Regions from separate parts of the Alteromonas sp. genome, predicted to be linked through region 2. Evidence: predicted binding sites of a transcription regulator. Region 2 holds the regulator's gene; the other holds the start of a gene.

Region 1 (3,148 bases), on a different contig from region 2:
GTAAGTCCTGATAATTCTGCTCTCAGTTCCTCAAACTTTTGCAGGAACTGAGGCTTCATGAACATACCATCCAGCAGTTTCAGCAACCGCTTGCTGTCTGTTAATAAAGCCGGCTGCTCTTTAGTATCGGTGTTCAGCAGTTTAATCACGCATTGCAGCAGGTTGAGGGCAACCCCGGTATTCACCGGTGCAAACTGCAGGGCTTTGGTGAAAGACGTGCGTGCCGCTTTATAATCGCCCTGCTGATAATGTTCAATGCCTTCTTTGTTATGCATAGAGTAAAGCTGTTGTTTTTCAGCAGCCTTTTGCTTGTCGGTATCCAGCATCTGTTTTACAGAATCGTGCAGGTTACCTGATCGAATTACATTCACCAGAGCGTCTGCTTCATCATACTCGCCGATGGCATACATCACTTTTAAACTGTCCGGCGCATAGGTTTGCGGATAAGACTCGTATTTGTGCTGAATCGCTTCCTGGCCACTGTTCAACGCCCGCTTAGCTTCGATGAGCTTTCCTTCAATGCTGTGAAGACGGGCTGTAAATATTTGTTCATAGATCACGAAATCGAATTCGTCGTTATTACGGCTGAGGTAATCGTCAAACTTACCCCGCTGCACGGCAAGATGGGCTTCCTGCTGATAGCGGTTACGGGTTTTCTTATCTTCAGCGTTTTCCGCTACTTCCAGAATACTGCGAATGTAGCTGCACCAGATATCCGCATGCTCTTTTACCGTTTTACGGGACAACAACCAGATTGCCTGCGCACTTTCACTGGCCAGCACAAAATCCTTGTGTTGACGGGCGATATGACAGGCAATGTGATGACGCTCTGTGCAGTAAGGGGAAATTTTGATGGCATGACGTATGGTTTCTGCAGCCCGCTCAGTGTCGTTATTGAGTAACTGGCATTCTGCCACCACGTCATAAGCTTCGGCACTGAAACGGTTACGTTGCAGAACGCTTTGTGCCATAGAAAGGGCCTTGTCCCGCTCATTCATTTTCAACCAGTTTTTAGCCAGTGCCAGTTGCAACCAGGGCACCGGTCTGTCTGTATCAAAATCGCTCAGTACATTCAGAGCACCGGCGAAATCTTTCTGTTGCCAGCAAATGCCGGTGAGCAGTTGTGCAACCGAACCACGGTAAGGCCGGTTAGTAGCAAGTAATTTTTCCGCCTGCTTTCGGGCAAGGGCAGTATCGCCTTCATGAAGCGCATGATAAACGGGCAGCAGGGCCTGGCGTTTTTTCCAGGCACGTTCAAGACGGGTTTTCAGCTGGTTTTGGGAAAAGGGTTTTATCAGGTAGTCGTCAGGTCCGCGATCAATAGAGCCCAGTACGAAGGGACGGGTGCTGTCAGCACTGATCAACATCACAATGGTTGAGGGTTTTGCCAGTTTCTGACTACGCAGCTCTTCGATAAACTCAAAACCGTTCTTTTTGTCAGAGCCCAGATGAAGGTCGCTGATGATGATATCAAACTTGCGTTTCCGGCACAGGGATAACGCCTGCTCTGCGGAGGATTTGGTGACAACTTCGGTTGCACCCATAGAATGCAGCAGACCCCGCAAAACCAGCAGAAAAGGGCGCTGATCTTCTATAATCAGTACACGTTTATCTGCGTAATTCATCTACCTGTTACCCTGAAACCAGACTTTAGTATAATGATCGGACCATTACGCCTAAAGTTCAAGTATGTAAATTTGTACGGATCTGTCTTTAGTTATCCCGGTCAATGCCGATAAGCACAGTATGAGTACACCCGATTTACCCTTTGACTCTGGCCGGCTACCGGCACTGATCCCTGATCGTGAATGGAACGGGGAGCTTGCCCGTGCGGCAGGTAAAGGCGCACAGTTCTCCCTTTTCCTTGCCATGCATTGTCAGCCCGGTGCTGAGCACTTTTCACTGTTGCCTGCAGAGGCAGACGGGGTTACCGGCGATCCTCATTTTCCCGAGCGTCTGAATCACTATAAACGGCCACCGCTTAAGCCCTCTGATGCCGATTATATGGCGCTCAATACCACGGCAAAGATGGCGAATTCCGGCTCAGCGGCGGCCTTTTCATTATGGCAGTCTATGCACCCTGATCCGTTAAGTGCCCATGACAACGCCACGCTCATTCCTCCCGAAGTTAAGGAAAATTGCAGTCTGGCAACCCGTATGCGGTTGCAGCATATTTCCCGCCCGCCGGAACCTGTAGATGAAACTATGCTGGATGAGGTGATAAGCGGTTCTTCCTCATTGCTGACTGCCTGAAAAAACGCTTATTTTTTGTTAGATCCTGAGCTGATTTGGAAAATCGCAGACGTTCTGGTATATTTCGCGCCGCAATTTGCACTGGTCTTACGCTCCAATCAGCAAAGGTAAATATAAAATGACTCAATATATCGTTTGCGCGATGTACAAATTCGTTGCGCTTGAAAACTACGAAGCTATGCGCCAGCCGCTCCTCGAAAAGATGGAAGAGCAGGGTATCAAAGGCACATTATTGCTTGCCAGCGAAGGCATCAATGGCACAGTTTCCGGTCCCCGGGAAGGGATTGATAACTTACTCGCTTATCTGAACAGCGACCCGCGAATCAACCCTATCTCTTACAAAGAATCCCTGCATGACGAGCAGCCGTTCTACCGCACCAAGGTAAAACTGAAAAAAGAGATTGTGACAATGGGTGTGGAAGGTATTGATCCCCGCCATACGGTAGGTACATACGTGAAACCCAAAGACTGGAACGGCCTTATCAGTGATCCTGACGTGCTGGTTATTGATACCCGCAACGATTACGAGATTGAAATCGGTACTTTCAAACATGCCGTCGATCCAAAAACAAAGACCTTCCGTGAATTTCCTGACTATGTGAAAGGTAACATGGACCCGGAAAAACATAAGAAGGTGGCCATGTTCTGTACCGGCGGTATCCGCTGTGAGAAATCCACGGCTTATCTGAAAGAGCAGGGATTTGACGAGGTTTATCACCTGGAAGGCGGTATTCTGCAATATCTGCAAGATGTACCGGCAGAAGAGTCTTTATGGGAAGGTGACTGTTTTGTATTTGATAACCGTGTTGCGGTGAATCATGATTTACAGAAAAGTCAGTATGATGCCTGCTATGCTTGTCGTTTGCCGATCACTGAAGAAGACAAACAGTCTGAT
Region 2 (3,148 bases):
AAACCAAGGCTCGACAGGAGATCATCCACGTCATCCTGGCCTTGTACTACGTCATCCCGCTTCTCAGCGTTCATGATTGGCCCTTCCGCTTCAACAGCGTCCGGTTTATTCGTGGTGCTCTGTGCTTTAACAGGTGCATCCCGTTCACCGAACACGGTCAGCATATTCACAAGGCTGTCTTCGACTTCTTTCACCAGATCAATCACTCTGCGAATAACCTGGCCTGTCAAATCCTGATAACCCTGTGCCATTAATACTTCGGTCAAAAGGCTGTTAAGTTTAGAAGAATCTTTCGACATGTCCTTAAACAGGGCGTCGATATCCATACATAAACTCTTGAATTCACCGAGCTCAATCTGACGGGTCATAAGCTTTTGCCATTCAGGCTCAATAGCTGTGATCCGGTCTGATAAAGATTCAGCAATGGGCATACAGGACTCTACAGCGTCCATTGTAGTATTAGCCGCTTTTTCAGTTTCTTCAATTACGTAGGTGAGACGCGTTTGCGCATCAGGAATATCGTCATTAGCCAGACCAGCAATTCGCTCGTCTAACTGGAAGGTGTTGAGGGCGTCATGAAGTTGACGGGTAAGTTTGCCAACTTCAGCAAAAAGTTCGACAGACTCTTTGGCAGATACGGCCTCAAGCAGGGCGTTGGCGGAATCGTCATCGCCCTGCTCAAGATATGCTACCAGCTGTTTTGCTTCTTCGAGCGAAATAGGGACTTTTTTAGTAGGAGACATCCAGTAATCCTCTTCTCTGGCGGGAGCGGCTGGATCAACCTAAACGCTCAAAAATCTTGTCGAGTTTTTCCTTAAGTGTAGCGGCTGTGAAAGGCTTCACAACATATCCGTTTACACCTGCCTGTGCTGCAGCAACGATTTGCTCTTTTTTCGCTTCAGCTGTCACCATCAATACTGGCAAGTGCTTGAGTTTGTCGTCTGCACGAATAGCGCGTAACAGGTCGATACCCTGCATACCTGGCATGTTCCAGTCGGTCACGACAAATTCAAAGTCGCCTTGCTGGAGCATGGGGAGGGCCGTACTTCCATCGTCAGCTTCCTGAATATTGGAAAATCCAAGATCTTTAAGCAGGTTCTTTATGATTCGTCTCATAGTAGAGAAGTCGTCTACTACAAGAATTTTCATACTCTTGTCCAAAATAGCCTCCGGTGAGGATTATCAATCGTTATTAATATTAGTATGTTTTATTCTTCTGCCTGCCATGATTGCATTCGAGCTTTTAGTTTTAACATGGCCTGGCTATGAATCTGGCTGACCCTTGACTCACTGACTTCAAGAACTTCACCGATTTCACGTAAATTCAGTTCTTCATCATAGTACAGGGACAGTACAATTGCTTCCCGTTCAGGTAATGTTGTGATGGCATGCGCCAACGCCTTTTGAAACGCCCCCTGCATTAAATCTTCGAGGGGTGAATCATTACCTTTATTCTGTTCTGTGCTGATTACATCTTCTGATACACCCAGGTCTTCAATACCGACAAGTTTACCGGCATTCACCTCGTTAAGCATTTGATGATAATCATTAATACTGACATTTAGCTTAGCAGCAATTTCTGTATCACGCGCGTCTCTGCCAGTTTCTCTTTCAACTTGTGTTATGGCTTCCGTAATAGCACGGCTATTTTTATGCACTGAACGGGGTGTCCAGTCGCCCTTACGGATTTCATCCAGCATAGCACCACGAATACGGATACCTGCGAAGGTTTCGAAACTGGCCCCTTTCGAGCCGTCGAAATTTCTGGCTGCTTCCAGCAATCCGATCATCCCTGCCTGAATCAGGTCATCCACCAGCACACTGGCAGGCAAACGCGCCATCAGGTGATGGGCAATACGTTTTACAAGGGATGCATGGCGCTCGACCAGCTGCGACTTGTCGGTCTGCTGCTGGTAAGCTGCCGCTTTACTATTCAACGTTGGCTTCCTACTGCTTGCTTCGTCACCAGTTGTTCAATGAAAAATTCCAGGTGACCACCCGGCTGAGCCGGTACCGGCCAGTTAAGCGCTTTGGTGGCTAACTGACTAATCGCGACGGCCGCAGGAGAACCGGGAAATGCATCCACAATAGCGGTTTGCTTTCTGACTGCCCGACGAATATTTTCGTCGAAAGGTACAGTTGCCACCAATTCTAGTGCCACATCCAGGAATCTGCCTGTCACTTTTGATAATTTACTGAATAATTCCTGCCCTTCACGAATGTCCCGAACCATGTTTGCCACTATTTTGAAACGGAACACGCCGTGCTCACGGTTCAATATTTTAATCAGTGCATAGGCATCGGTCAGAGAAGTCGGTTCGTCACAAACCACGACCATGATGTCCTGCGAGGCACGGGAGAAACTCAGTACCATATCGGAAATACCGGCAGCGGTATCTACAATCAGCACGTCAATCTGCGACCGCAACTCACTGAAAGCACGGATTAATCCGGCATGTTCTGTGGGCGATAACTCAGTCATTGCCTGAGTACCTGAAGTCGCCGGAGCGATTTTAATACCGTGAGGTCCGGTTACCAAAACATCATCAAGTGTGCATTCACCGGATAATACGTGAGAAAGGTTCTTCTCAACACGCAGACCCAGCATGACGTCAACGTTCGCTAATCCTAAATCGGCATCGAGTACCATGACCCGCTTACCTTGCTTGGCCATAGCAATCGCCGTGTTTAATGTAATGTTGGTTTTACCAACACCACCTTTGCCGCCGGTAACGGCAATAACCTTTATGAGGCGTGATTGATTCATCTTTCGTAAGCTACTCGCTTGATCTTCGATCATACTGCCTGAACTGAATTAACTTCATGATTACGCTTAGTATGATTCAAACCGTACTTTTTATAAAGCTTTGCAGCGGCAGATACGAGAGATTTTGCATCAGCAACTTTAATATCTTCAGGTACCTGCTGCCCGTCGGTCACATAACTAACTGGCAATTGCTGTTCAACAGCAACACTTAAAACCTCACCCAAACTGTAGCATTCATCAACTTTCGTGAAGATACATCCGTCAAGCTTAACGGAATTATACGCTTCAATGATGCGTTGCAATGCAGGATATTGGGTATTTGCCTGCGCAACCAGGTATTTACGGACAGGTTGCATTTGTCCGTGATTAAATTGACCAAGT

The links. Region 2 encodes FliA, which starts transcription of late flagellar genes. Its sites were predicted from a motif close to CTAAAGNTNNNNNNNNNNNNGCCGATA; they were not measured.
Region 1: the regulator FliA is predicted to act here: its motif matches at 1,712-1,738, upstream of AC4PME_RS16610 (VC2046/SO_2500 family protein).

What each region holds. Positions count from the first base shown of each region.
Region 1 is NZ_CFHOXV010000037.1:40,603-43,750, forward strand. It holds gene AC4PME_RS16600 (DMT family transporter) at 1-11, shown strand, start outside; gene AC4PME_RS16605 (response regulator) at 1-1,625, opposite strand, end outside; gene AC4PME_RS16610 (VC2046/SO_2500 family protein) at 1,747-2,253, shown strand; gene trhO (oxygen-dependent tRNA uridine(34) hydroxylase TrhO) at 2,372-3,148, shown strand, end outside.
Region 2 is NZ_CFHOXV010000002.1:195,976-199,123, reverse strand. It holds gene AC4PME_RS02480 (protein phosphatase CheZ) at 1-743, opposite strand, end outside; gene cheY (chemotaxis response regulator CheY) at 778-1,161, opposite strand; gene AC4PME_RS02470 (RNA polymerase sigma factor FliA) at 1,209-1,937, opposite strand; gene AC4PME_RS02465 (MinD/ParA family protein) at 1,934-2,800, opposite strand; gene flhF (flagellar biosynthesis GTPase FlhF) at 2,797-3,148, opposite strand, start outside.